DNA from 3 places in the Eggerthella sp. AM16-19 genome. Region 1 is predicted to be linked to each of the others. Evidence: predicted binding sites of a transcription regulator. Region 1 holds the regulator's gene; each other region holds the start of a gene.
The links. Region 1 encodes LexA, which represses DNA repair genes until DNA is damaged. Its sites were predicted from a motif close to CNAACANNTGTTNG; they were not measured.
Positions count from the first base shown of each region.

Region 2: a site for LexA is predicted at 2,723-2,736, ahead of uvrB (excinuclease ABC subunit UvrB). Genes of this name have one in related genera too.
Region 3: a site for LexA is predicted at 2,046-2,059, ahead of DW178_RS06730 (replication-associated recombination protein A). Genes of this name have one in related genera too.

Region 1 is NZ_QUCY01000001.1:163,313-168,048, forward strand. It holds gene dapF (diaminopimelate epimerase) at 1-216, shown strand, start outside; gene hflX (GTPase HflX) at 364-1,677, shown strand; gene lexA (transcriptional repressor LexA) at 2,056-2,694, opposite strand; gene nrdR (transcriptional regulator NrdR) at 3,243-3,689, shown strand; gene dut (dUTP diphosphatase) at 3,692-4,138, shown strand; gene DW178_RS11095 (hypothetical protein) at 4,147-4,629, shown strand.
Region 2 is NZ_QUCY01000016.1:2,688-7,423, forward strand. It holds gene DW178_RS07225 (acyltransferase family protein) at 1-1,801, opposite strand, end outside; gene coaE (dephospho-CoA kinase) at 1,989-2,597, shown strand; gene uvrB (excinuclease ABC subunit UvrB) at 2,805-4,736, shown strand, end outside.
Region 3 is NZ_QUCY01000014.1:21,970-26,705, reverse strand. It holds gene DW178_RS06740 (response regulator transcription factor) at 1-253, shown strand, start outside; gene DW178_RS06735 (sensor histidine kinase) at 265-1,698, shown strand; gene DW178_RS06730 (replication-associated recombination protein A) at 2,100-3,554, shown strand; gene DW178_RS06725 (DUF948 domain-containing protein) at 3,719-4,351, shown strand; gene DW178_RS06720 (AI-2E family transporter) at 4,364-4,736, shown strand, end outside.

The sequences.
Region 1 (4,736 bases):
GAGATGCGCGTATTTGAACGCGGCTGCGGTGAGACCCTTGCCTGCGGCACCGGGGCGTGCGCCACTAATGTCGCAGCAGCATTGACTGGCCGTGCTTCTAGGGAGAACGATGTCGTATTGCGCGGCGGTACGCTTCATATCAAGTGGGATACCGATGATCACGTTATGATGACGGGTCCTGCCACGGAGGCCTTCCAGGGTACCGTTGAGTTGTAGCCGCTCGTAATCGGACGACTTATGCTACTATCGACAAGCGCGGGAATGCACCTGCGCTTGTTTTCATTTTGGGGGCCACATCAAGCACAAGCCATAATCCATTCCAATATACGCATTTCAGCTTGAACCCACCGGAGAGGATTACCGATGTCGGAATATCAATCGGTCTTAGTTAAGGGTGCGAAAACAACTGTTGAAGAGAAGCGGGAAAAGGCCGTGCTTGTTGGCGTCGAACGACCCGGCATGCGTTGGAATATCTCATCTTCTTTAGCGGAGCTTGAGCGATTAGCGGATACCGCAGGAGCGGATACGGTTGCCGTTACAACACAAAAGCTTGATTCTCCAAATCCCAGGACTTTTGTGGGCAGCGGCAAGGTGGAAGAGATCTCTCGGCTTTGCCGATCAACTGGAGCAGATTTGATCATTTTCGATGACGAGTTAACGCCATCGCAGCAATCAAACCTGGAAAAGTCTGTTGATCGCGACTTGAAAGTCATCGATCGCACCGCTTTGATCTTGGATATTTTCGCACTTCATGCAACGACCAAAGAAGGACGTTTGCAAGTTCGTCTTGCTCAGAACCAATATCTGCTCCCTCGACTTCGTGGTATGTGGTCGCACTTAGCCTCAAACCGCATGGGTGGTGGCGTAGGCAGCCGATTCGGCGAAGGCGAAAGCCAGCTTGAAGTTGACCGTCGATTGGTTCGCAAGCGTATCACCACCATCAAACGCGAACTTGCACATTTGGCTGAAGTTCGAGCCGTTCAAAGGGAGAGCAGGTACGAAAGCGGGATGTTCAAAGTCTCGCTCGCAGGGTATACCAATGCTGGTAAATCAAGTTTGCTCAATCGGCTCACCAACGCCGATGTTCTTGCATACGACAAATTATTCGCTACGCTCGACTCCACTACAAGGAAATACGAACTGCTCGAAGGACGCGAAATCACGCTAACCGATACGGTCGGCTTTATTCAGAAGCTACCGACCACCTTGGTTGAAGCATTTAAATCTACACTAGATGAAATCACCGGCTCGGATTTGATATTGCATGTGGTTGATGCCTCTTCTGACGAATTTGAAGAACAGATAGTGGCAGTTGAAGAAGTCTTAGAGCAGATCAATGCCCAAACCTTACCCAGGGTGCTGGTTTTCAACAAATGCGATTTACTGACGATCGAGCAACAGGAAGCATTGGCCAATCGCTATGATGCGCTGCTCGTATCAGCGGAAACAGGGGAGGGAATAGATCAGCTTGTCGACAGGATCGCTCATGTAGCATCCGCTCAAGATACGCACCTTGATGTAGTCGTTCCGTACCAACGCGGTGATTTAGTATCGAAGGCTCACGAGCGTTGCAGGATCTTGACCGAAGAGCACATCGAAACTGGGACTCATCTGACTATGTTAGTGCCAAAAGCATATGTAGATGAGTTCAGATCCTTGAGCGATGCCAAGCAATAAATCGACAAACCACAAGTTTTAGCCACAGCAGAAAAGATGTTTTGCAATTTCAGGCGGACATCTTCGTGCCCGGGTAGCCAACGGTCCGAATGCGCGCATGCTGCATTCGGGCCGTATTTAGGTTTTATGCGGGCATTATTCAACCCTCATAGCGGTTCGTACGATATCGGCGACCCAAATACACATGCCCCATGTAGCTATATCGCATACACAATCTTCCGCGTCATCAGAGCGGCTTGTACCAACTGTTCCGACACTATCAGATTGCACGAGAAAAGGTGCCTGAACAAGTTCATATTGCGAGCATTACAACTTGAATGGCTAGCTCAATCACAGATCACGTGCTCTAGCTTGAGTAGCTATGCCCGTAGAGTTTCACTATAAACGGCGGAACACGGCAACTACCTTGCCGGCAATGGAACAATCAGTGGTGATGATGGGGTCCATGGAAGAGTTTTCCGGCTGCAGTCGAATATGATCTTGCTCTCTGTAGAAGCGCTTAACCGTAGCCCCATCGTCGATGATGGCAACAACGATGTCCCCATTGTTTGCAACCGGCTGCTCTTTGACCACGACGTAATCGCCGTCGTTGATACCCGCCTCAATCATGCTTTCCCCATGCACAGACAGCATGAAAGAAGGTGCATCGCCAACGATTTCGATAGGCAACGACATAGTGTTGGTGATGTTCTGCTCGGCAAGGATGGGAACTCCGGCCGCAACGTCTCCGACCAATGGCACGGACACGATATCGTCAAACTGAGCGTGAACGATATTCGTAGCATCTTCGGTATGGTCAAGCGGGTAGGTAAGCGCTATCGACCGCGATTTCAGCGCATCGCGCTTGATAAGGCCCTTCTCCTCAAGCGCCTTCAAATGAACATGCACGGTGGAAGGAGAGGAGAGCCCCAAAGCCTGACACACCTCGCGAACAGTGGGACCAAAGCCCTTTTCGCGGATGCATTGCTCGATGACGTCGAGCACCGCCTGCTGGCGCTTAGTGATCTTGTCGGTCATGGGCTGTCCTTTCGAGGTGAACTATAACGAACATCCGTTTGTTTTTCTGTTGACATGAACCTTTGTTCGCTCTATTATATATGCGAACAAAGGTTCTACGCAAGAGCAAAGGGGAGGAAATATGCAACACCGTGATTCTCGTTCGGCAGTTAGCGGCACAGCGGCGCTAAAGCTAGATGCACGCGTTTCATCTGCGCATATCATTCAATTTCCCGGATCTGAGTATAGCGCCCGGCAGATTGACGATACATCATCCTGTCATCCTGCCGGCGAGTCTCGACGCAGTAACGCACTCATAAGGCAAAGTGGCGACTTCCGTCAGCCATATCAAGCTGGACCTCGCGCAACTCCAACTCAAACCGCCGGCGCAATCACCTTGTTCGCGTTGCTTACCATCATCGCTGGAATTTTATGAATCATTGCCGATCCGCACTTCCGCTAAGGGCAATATCTTGTGTCACGATTTGGTGCACTCTTTTGTAACAATGTATAAACCGCTATATCTTGTATGTTAGGCTACATATCATCGAACGAAGGAGTGCGATTGTATGAAATGCCCGGCATGCGGAAACTTAGAATCCAAAGTAGTTGATTCCCGTCCGTCTGATGATGGTAGCAGCATCCGCCGCAGGCGGGAATGCCTCCAATGCGGTCGAAGGTTCACTACGTATGAGCGCTTAGGCGACAATCCGCTCATCATCATCAAATCCGATGGTTCATCCGAAGCTTATGACAGACAAAAGCTCATGAGGGGTCTCCTCATTGCGTGCGCTAAGCGGCCGATAGCTCCTGAGCAGTTGGGCGCATTGATTGATAGCATAGAAGCCGAGCTACGCAATGCATCTAAAAGCGAAATTGGCTCTAAAGAGCTTGGTGACATGGCTTTGGTGCGATTGGCGAAGCTTGACGATGTAGCCTACGTGCGATTTGCAAGCGTATACAAAGATTTTCAAAACGTAGAGGAATTTGCTGCGGCTCTTGAGGGGTTGAAGTAGCTATGGACAACGTGCGCGTCCCTATTAAAATGCTCTCACGCGATGCTCAAATCCCTCACACGGCATATAACGGTGATGCGGGAGTAGACTTGAGATCCGTCGAGCGTATTGTGTTGAAACCGCATGAACGCGCTATGGTCGCCACAGGACTCGCAATCGCGCTACCTGAAGGGTATGCAGGTTTTGTATTACCTCGCAGCGGCTTAGCTGCGAAGCACGGCATTTCTATCGTCAACGCACCTGGTCTTATCGATAGCAATTATCGTGGTGAGCTGAAGGTAATTTTGCTGAACACCGATCCCAACGATTCATTTACCATCGAAATCGGTGACCGCATTGCACAGCTCATTGTCATGCCGATCCCTACGATCAACTTCGAGCAGGTCGAGGAATTGACGGAATCGCAACGAGGAGAATCGGGTTTCGGCAGCAGTGGAATCCGCAATTAGGAGTTAACGTGGCCGATCAACAAAACAATCGTCCCAGTCCATACCTTGATGAAAATCATGAGCCTCATGGCAAACCGGAAACACAACCTAATCCCAATGATGGAAACAATCAGTTCAGGCCGAATGCCTTAGACGAACAGACGCTTAAGACAGCGCGCTCTCAAACGACGTTTGCATTTATCGCGGGCCCGTTGTCCCTATTTGTAGGTGGAATGCTGCTAGGAACTATCGGTGCGATTTGCGCGTTTTTGGCTTATCGCAAATTACACTCAATTGCTCAAAAGAGTAACGATACCGCATCCATAGCTCGCGGAATGCTCAAGTCCACGCGGACCGCATTGATTATCTGCTTGGTAGCGGTAACGCTCAACGCGGTATCCTTTGTAATTATGTTTCCCGTAATCGAGCAGATGCTTCAAAGCGGAGACTTCGCAAGCATTGCTGGCAATATGAGCGCAGGAACAGCTGCAGGAACTTCAACATGGGGCTAGGAGATATTTCCCGAACCGCGCTGAGCTTGGCTTGAGACGCATGCATAGCAGGAGCTTCATAACACCTGCAAGCCACAACGCCACCGTCTAAGTTCAAGCTGGGTCCA
Region 2 (4,736 bases), on a different contig from region 1:
GCTTGTCGGTGCCCACCACGCCAAGCAGGTCGTCCAGCTGCTCGTCAGTGGCCTGTCCGTTCGTTCCCAGGGCGAACACCACCACATCACCCACGATGTCCTGCTCGGCGTAGGAGCGGTACACTTCCTCGCCGACGGTGAGCTGACGGTTCACGGCGGCATCGATGGCGCCGTAGGGGAACGTTTCGGTGAAGTTGGGAATGGCGCGAACCGATACAGAGTCGCCGATCATGAGCACGTCGAGCTTGGGCTTCTCGGCTGCTGCGGTGGTGCCCGACGTATCTGCAGGCAAGCCTGCGACATGCGCCGATTCGTCCTTCAGCAGATCGCCGCCCTCAAGTGCGGAAGTGTCGGGCACAAAGATCAGCCCGCCGATGCAGACGATGGTGAGCACGGAGGCCGCGGCCGTGGGCAGGGCATGGGTACGGAGCCAATCGGCAAGCAGGATCTGCCCGCTACGCACGTCGCCCACGAACTTCCCGATGGCGCCATGGCGGATGGGGTCTTCCACGAACTTGTAGGAGAACCATGAGATGGCGAAGATGACGGCGAACTCCACCAGGTACATCCACCACGGGGTGCCTTCGATGTTGCTGCGCGGGTTCATGAGCAGAAGGATAGGGTAGTGCCACAGGTACATGCCGTAGGAGTGCAGGCCGATCCATACGAGCGGTTTTGCGGCGAACACCTTCGCCAACAGGCTAGACGGGTGCACGATGACGGCGATGATGACCATGGTGATCACGGAGGCGAGCAGGATGCCGCCGCGGTACATGAACGCCGACGTGCCTTCGATGCCCGCCATCATGGCCACCAAGCCAATGAGCGCGATGCCGCCCACGGCGTCAAGCGCCAGCCGAACGCTGTGGTCAAGGTGGATCTCGTTGTTCGCGCCAAGTTGGTTCGACGGCCATACGAAGGCAAGCCATGCGCCGATGAGCAGGCTGAACGCGCGGGTATCGGTTCCGTAGTATACGCGCGAGGGGTCGGCGCCGGGGTTGAACAGAAGCGCCATTTCAAGCGCGGATGCCAAGGCGAGCACGAAGGTAGCGTTGCGCATATGGGTGCGCTTCACGCCGAACTTGTGCGCAAGGATGAGCACCACGGGCCAAACCACGTAGAATTGCTCCTCGATGGCGAGCGACCAGAAATGCGTGACAGGGCTCGGGGCGCCTAGGGCGTCGAAGTAGGATACGTCGCGCAGGATGTACCACCAGTTGGTCACCCAGCAAAGCGCCGCCCACATGTCCTCGCGCAGCTTCGTGAGCAGGCTGTGGTCGAACAACGTGCAGAGCACGGCGGTGACTATGATGACGAAGGCGATGGCCGGGAATAGGCGTTTCACGCGCCGTAGCCAGAACTGCGGCAGGTCGATGGTGCCCGTGGAGTCCCATTCGATGAGCAATAGACTGGTGATCAGGTAGCCCGACAGCACGAAGAACACGGTGACGCCGAGCAGGCCGCCGGGCATCCAGGCCATGCCCATGTGGTAGGCGATGACGCCGAGCACGGCAAGTGCGCGTAGGCCATCGAGGGCAGGGATGTAGCGTGATTTCTTCCGCTTGGGCTGCTCTACGCTGCCGGATGTGCGCGAGGTCCGCGGTGATGCGCCGTGCGCACTGTCGTGACGGCCGTCCGTTACGGCGTTTGCGCGGCGGGTGCCATGCGATGCGGTGGCTGCGACGCTTGAGGCGCGGCCGTGCACATTGGAACGGTGTTGCGTGTAAGAATCCGATGCGGGGCTTGCGTATGCGCTTCGCGAACGGTTGCGTGCGTGGCTCCCAGCCGGCGTTTCCGGCATGATAGTTCCCTTCTCATCTGCTGCGCTCCCTTAATCCGCAGCACATCGCCTCAGTATACCAGTGCCGCCTACCGTAACCTGTTGGCAAATGATGGCACGTGCCGTCCGTTTCGGCTGTGTGGTGCGTGTATCATATGAAGAAGATATGCGTGAAGGTAACGCTGCGATGCCGACAAAGGAGGCAGGCATGGGTATGAAGAAGCTGTTCGTCATCGGCGGCATGGGCGCCGGCAAATCGACGGCCCGCAAGGTCCTGGCCGAGCAGGGAGTCCCGTACATCGACCTCGACAAGGTCGGTCATGACGTGCTGCTGTGGGATACGGTCAAAGCCGACCTGGTAGAGGCGTTCGGCGCCGATATCCTGGGCGCTGATGGTCAGATCGTGCGCTCGAAGGTGGCGGCGAAGGCTTTCGCCACGCCGGCGGAGACGCGCAAGCTCAACCGCATCACCATGCCGCGCATCGAGGAGGCGTTCACCGATCAGCTCGACGAGCTTGAGCGCCAGGGCAACAAGGCCGTGGTGGTGGAATATTCCGTGTTCAAAAATCGCCAGGTGTCCATGGCCAACGGCGCCGACGTGGTCATCGCCGTGCTGGCCCCGCTTGACGACCGCATCGAGCGCGCCGTTGCAGGCGGCTGGGACGAGCAGGATGTGCGTCGCCGCATCGCCCGCCAGATCAGCGATGCGGATCGCATCGAGCAATCCGACGTGGTGTTCAACAACGATGGCACGCCCGAGCAGCTGCGCGAGCAGGTCGAGCAGTGGTGGCGTGAGTACAGCAAGACGCTGGACTAGGACGGCTTCGCGCTGATGGGCGCGATCGTTTGAAACGTTGCGGGCCCCTGCGGTGCGGCGCCTGGCTTTGCCAGATGCCGCATGCTGCAGGGGCCTTTTGCGTTGTCGCGTATGTGAAGCGAAAACGTACACTTGTTCTTTTCCGTATGCCGTGATAGACTTCGGGCACTGATTCGAAGGAAGCGCCTGCGAAGGACGTGATTGCATATGAGCAGCCATCTGAAGAACATCGAGGGCATGACAATGGAGGGCAAGCTGCCCGAAGTGCGCCTTGCGAACACGCCGTTTCGAGCGGTCAGCCCTTATGAGCCTTCAGGCGATCAGCCGCAGGCCATCAAGAAGCTGGCACAGGGCGTAGAGGAAGGGCTGCGGTATCAAACGCTTCTGGGCGTTACGGGCTCGGGCAAAACGTTCACCATGGCGAAAACCATCGAGGCGGTGCAGCGCCCCACGCTTGTCATGGCGCCGAACAAGACGCTTGCCGCTCAGCTTGCAAGCGAGCTGAAGGAGTTCTTCCCCGACAATGCCGTGGTGTATTTCGTCAGCTACTACGATTATTACCAGCCCGAAGCGTATGTGCCCTCGTCGGACACGTTCATCGAGAAGGACGCCTCCATCAACGAAGAGGTGGAGAAGCTGCGCCATGCCGCCACCAGCGCGCTCCTTTCCAGGCGCGACGTCATCGTGGTGGCGTCGGTCAGCTGCATCTACGGTATCGGCAGCCCCATGGATTACGCGGGCATGGCCGTGTTCGTGGACAAGCAGAAGGAGATGGATCGCGACCAGATGATCCACGACCTTATCGACATCCAGTACGACCGCAACGACTACGAGCTGAAACGCGGCACGTTCCGCGTGCGCGGGGATAACCTCGATGTGTTCCCGCCGTACGCGGACAATCCGGTGCGCGTGGAGTTCTGGGGCGATGAGATAGAGCAGATTTCCGAGATCGACAACGTCACGGGCGAGGTGTTGCAAGCCTATGAGGCCCTGCCCATCTGGCCGGCCTCCCATTACGTGACGGCGCGCCCGAAGATGGAGCACGCTATCAAAACCATCCAAGAGGAGCTGCGCGAGCGCCTGCAGCAGTTTAAAGAGGAGGGCAAGCTGCTTGAGGCCCAGCGGCTGGAGATGCGCGTGAACTACGATCTTGAGATGCTGGAGACCATGGGCTTTTGCAGCGGCATCGAGAACTATTCCCGGCATTTGGACGGGCGCGAGCCTGGAGAGCCCCCGTACACGCTCATCGACTATTTCCCGGACGATTTCCTATGCATCATCGACGAGAGCCATGTGACGGTGCCCCAAATCCGCGGCATGCATGAGGGCGACCGCAGCCGCAAGATCACCTTGACCGAGCATGGGTTCCGGCTGCCCAGCTGTTTGGATAACCGTCCGCTGCGTTTCGACGAGTTCGAGGAGCGCGTGCCGCAGTTCATCTACGTGTCGGCAACGCCCGGCGATTACGAGCTGAAGGTCAGCCAGCAGCAGGTGGAGCAGATCATCCGCCCCACGGGCCTGCTGGATCCCGAGATCATCGTGCGCGGCAGTGCAAGCCAGATCGACGACATCATCGACGAGGCGAAGGAGCGCGCCGACCGCAACGAGCGCGTGCTCATAACCACGCTTACCAAGAAGATGGCCGAGGATTTGACCGACCACCTCTTGGACCGCGGCTTACGCGCCCGCTACATGCACAGCGACATCGGCACGCTTGAGCGCGTGGACATCCTGCGCGATCTGCGTTTGGGCAAGTTCGATGTGCTGGTGGGAATCAACCTGCTGCGCGAGGGCCTGGACCTGCCCGAGGTAACGTTGGTAGCCATTCTCGACGCCGACAAGGAGGGCTTCCTGCGAAACCAGCGCAGCCTGATCCAGACCATCGGCCGCGCTGCTCGTAACGCGAACGGCCAGGTAATCATGTATGCCGACAAAACCACCGACTCCATGGACCTGGCAATCTCCGAAACGCGGCGCCGTCGCAGCATCCAGATGGCCTACAACGAAGAGCACGGCATCACGCCCAAAACGGTCACGAAGGCGGTCGTGGACATCATGAGCTACGTGCATGGGGAAATGGGCGATGTGTCATCTGAGCAGGTGAACATGCAGCTTGCCGAGCTGTCGCGCGAAGAGGTG
Region 3 (4,736 bases), on a different contig from region 1:
AGGCGGCATCCCCGTCGAGCTCACGCTCAAGGAGTTCGACCTGCTGCGCGCACTGCTTCGCAACGTCGGGCGCGTGCTGTCGCGCGGTCAGCTGCTCGAGGACGTATGGGGCATGACGTTCGTGGGCGAGACGCGCACTGTCGACGTGCATATCCAAACGCTGCGCCAGAAGCTTTCCGCCGCATGCCCGGGTGCCGATGCCTGCATCAAAACCGTGCGCGGCGTGGGTTACAGCATCAGACAGCCGGAATAGAGGTTTGCCGCATGAGCCCTTCGCCCGATCACGTTAAAAGCCTTGCCGGCCGCATCTTCACCACCGTTTTGGCGTTTTCCCTGGGGATTCTTTTGGCCTTTTCCGCGGTGATGGTCAGCATCTTCTATTACTCCTACGAGCATGATGCCGAGCAGGCCCTGGTCCAGGAAGCCAGCCGGGCGGCGACGGCCCTTGACGAGGCCCCGGCCGCCGATGTGGCCACCGTCTTGTCCCAGCAGTTCAGCGGTATCACCCGCTACACGCTTATCAGCGAAAACGGCCTGGTGCTCTACGATAGCCAGGCAGACGCCGGCCAGATGGATAACCACGCCTCCCGTCCCGAGGTCAGCAAGGCCGCGCGCACGGGCGAGGCGGTGAGCATGCGCTATTCGGAAACCTTGGGCACCGATACGGTGTATGCCGCTGAGAAGCTCTCCGATGGGCGCATCGTCCGCTTGTCTGAAACCCGTCATTCCCTGTTCGCCTTCTTGGGCGAGATGCTCGTGCCAACGCTGTTCGCGCTCGTGGTCGTCGCCGGATTGGTATTCTTGCTGTCCCGGCTGCTCACGCGCCACATCATGAAGCCTATCGACGCCCTTGACATGGCGGAACCTTTGGAAAACGACATCTACGGGGAAATGGTGCCCCTTCTTCAGCGCATCGACGATCAGCAGACGCAGCTCAAGAAGCAGAACAAGGAGCTTGCCGAAGCGGAAAGCATGCGCCGCGACTTCTCCAGCAACGTTAGCCACGAGATGAAGACGCCGCTGCAGGTGATATCGGGCTATGCCGAGCTTATGAAGAACGACATGGTGCTGCCTGAGGACCGGCAGAAGTTCGCCGGCCTTATCTACGACGAGGCGCAGGCGATGCGCGGCCTTATCAACGACGTGCTCACGCTTTCGAAGCTCGACGAGAGCGCGTTCGCGCGCGAGGAGCGGCCCATCGACGTGACGTCCGTTGCCCGACGGATGGCCGGACGCTTGGAGTCGTTCGCCGCTGACGAGGGCGTATCCATCTCCGTGAAGGGCGGGTCCACCCATATCAACGGTAGCGAGACGCTTGCCGAGGAGATGCTGTACAACCTTATCGAAAACGCGGTGCGCTACAACCATGCCGGCGGAAGCGTGTCGGTGCGCGTGTCGCAGGGCGCTGCGTCCGAGGAGGTTTTGGAGGCGCTGCGTGCGGCAGGGGCGGAGCCGGACCCCGAATCGGTGGTCACGGTGCGCGTGAGCGATACCGGGGCGGGCATTCCCGAGGAGATGCGCGAAAAGGTGTTCGAGCGATTCTTCCGTCTGGATAAAAGCCGTTCGAAGGAAACAGGCGGCACGGGCCTGGGGCTTGCCATCGTCAAGCATGCGGTGCAATACCACCACGGCACGATCTGCGTGGAAGGGGCGCAAGGCGAGGGCACCACGTTCGTGCTCAGGCTGCCTGCGGCGTAACTGCTTTTCGCAAGATGATTGCGGGTGTGATGGCGGGGCGGGCCGGATTCGGGCATGAAAAAAGTCCCACCCCCGGCCGGAAGGATGAACCCACCTCAACAAGGTGGGTGCTCGCAGCTTGCTTCCCGGCTTTCGTGCCAACGGGCGCGAATCTCCGTTTCACTTGCTATCTTGAGCTCCCTCGGAAATAGCATCGGTCCATCGCAAAAAGTACGGCGACAAGGGTGGAACCTGATATCGAGTATATGGGACCTCAAGGCAAAGTAAAGTCTTGACAGAATCGGTGAAGCAGGTGTAAGCAAGCCGTTGCTTTTCGAGCTGAGCGAGACGCCCCATTTTTCTCTAGGCAAACAAACGTTCGCGTGCTATCATGGTTTGCCAATCAACAGGCAGGGGTGGTCATGGACACGCTATTCACGGCAATGGAGAACGAACGCAAGCAGCAGGTGGCGCCGCTGGCGGTGCGCATGCGCCCGCGAACGCTGGAAGATGTGGTGGGGCAGCAGGATGCCGTGGGCCCGGGCAGCTGGTTGCGTGCGGCCATCGAGCAGGACAACGTCAGCTCGGTCATCCTCTACGGCCCGGCGGGAACCGGCAAAACCTCCATCGCTCACGTCATCGCCGAATCCACGAAGGCCACGTTCGTGGAGGTGTCGGCCATCGGCGGCACCGTATCCGACCTGCGCCGGGAAATCGACGCCGCCGAGAAGCGCTTGGCGCTCAACGGCTCGCGTACCATCCTGTTTGTGGACGAGATCCATCGATTCAATCGCAGTCAGCAGGATGCGCTTCTTCATGCGGTGGAGAACCGCACCGTGGTGCTGGTGGGAGCCACCACTGAGAACCCGTTTTTCGAGGTGAACTCCGCCCTTATCAGCCGCTCGCGCGTGGTCGGTCTCAAGGGGCTTTCCGACGGCGATGTGGCGCAGCTGGTCGACCGGGCCGTTGCCGACCCTCGCGGGCTGGACGGCTTGTATACGCTCGACCCGGCTGCTCGCAGCGCTATCGTGCTCTTGGCGGGCGGCGATGGCCGCGCATCGCTTACCACCCTCGAGCTTGCGGCGGGCATGCAGCAGCCCGGCACGCGCGAGAACCCTGCCGTTATCACGAAGGCGCAGGTGGAAAGCGCTACGCCGCATCGCGCATTGCCGTATGACAAGAACAAGGATATGCATTACGACATCATATCCGCCTTCATCAAGTCCATGCGCGGTTCCGATCCCGATGCGGCGCTGTATTGGCTCGCCCGTATGATCGATGGGGGAGAGGACCCCAAATACATCGCGCGCCGTATGCTTATCCACGCGTCCGAGGACGTGGGCAACGCCGATCCTCAGGCATTGCTGGTGGCCGCGGCCGCGTTCAAATCAGCGGAGGTCATCGGGTATCCCGAATGCCGCATCAACTTGGCGCAGGCGGCAACCTATATCGCTCTTGCGCCGAAAAGCAACGCGTGCGAGGCGGGTATCGATGCTGCCTTGGCGGAAGTGCGAAACGGGCCCAAGCGCGATGTCCCCGACTATCTTCGCGACAGGCACCGCCCCGGCTCCGAGCATTACGGCGCGTACAAATACCCGCACGATTATCCTGCAGGCTGGGTCGATCAACGCTACTTGCCGGAAGGGCTTGAGCGCGGCTGCTTCTATCATCCCTCCGAGCGCGGTTGGGAGTCGTATCGCGTAGATGCCGCGGCGCGCGATCGGGCGCAGGCTCCCCATGCGGCGGCGGGGGTCCATCATGGGGCCGAGCTGCCGAAGGGCGGGTCGGTCGATGTCGAGGCGAACGGTGTGCGCAGCGGGCGGAAGAAACCGGGCGCGCGGGATGCTTCCGAAGGCGAGGAAACGGGTGCCCGTTAGGCGCTTCTTCTTAAGGAGCGCAAGGCAAAACCCCACGTCTTTTCGAAGGTAACCGCATTGCAACCGCTATGAACGGCGGGTGTAAACGCATGCGTCGGCGGGGTAGAATCCAAGACCGCATGCTATAGTTGGCGGCGTATATGGATATATGAAGGAGGCGTCTGGTGGATTTCGGCGAAGTTATGGGCGTGGTTTTGCCTATCGTGTACGTGGTGCTCGGCGTGGCTTTGGTGTGGTTCGTGATCGAGCTTGTCATCACCGTGCGCAAAACGCGCACCACGGTCGACAAAATGAAGGAGCAACTTGACCCGACGCTTGAAAGCGTGCAACGCATCACGAAATCGCTCGAGCCCGCTATGGACAAGGTCGATCCGCTCGTCGATCGCGTGTCCTTGACCGTGGATGCGGCGAATCTCGAGATTATGCGCCTCGATCAGATCTTGGAGGATGTCAGCGACATCACCGACTCCGCCTCGAATGCGGTGGGCGTGGTCGAGGCCGCCACGAACGCTCCCATGGAGATCATGAACAACGTCACCTCCAAGGTTCGCGAGAAGCTCAAGTCCAAGCATGCCAGCGATGAATCGGTCGCTCTTGGCGAGGCGAAGGCGAAGGCCCAAGCCGCAGCATTGGCAGGCGCGCCGGACGAGGGCGACGATGCGCAGGGCGGCACCCCCTCCAAGGCCCAGGCAAACGACGACGATGCGCCCCAGCAGGTCCAGCCTGATGACCGGCCTGAGCAGCCTGCGTACTTCACGTATGCTCCCCAGGGCAACGATTCCTCCCAGGAGCGCTAGGAGCTGGTATCCATGGCCACCAATCCCGATGTCGCGATGGAGAAGGCGCGCCGACGGTTCCTCATGGTATGGACCGCGGTAGGCGCCATCCTGCTCACAGGCGCAGCGGTCTACCTCGTCAACATCCTCAGCGTCCCGATCGGCATCTTGCTTTGGACGCTGATCATCGTGTTCTGCCTGCGCGGCACGGTGAACAAGCTGGAATCCAAGGGCGTGCCGCGCCCGGCGGGAACGGGCATCGCCTATCTGCTCATGTTCGCCGTGCTGGCGATCGTCAGCTTCCTTATGCTCTCCCCGGCGTTCGGCTTCGGTGAGCAGTTCACTGACCTGGTGCAGAGCATCCCCGGCTACATCAACGACTTCATGGGCTGGGCCAACGGCGTGT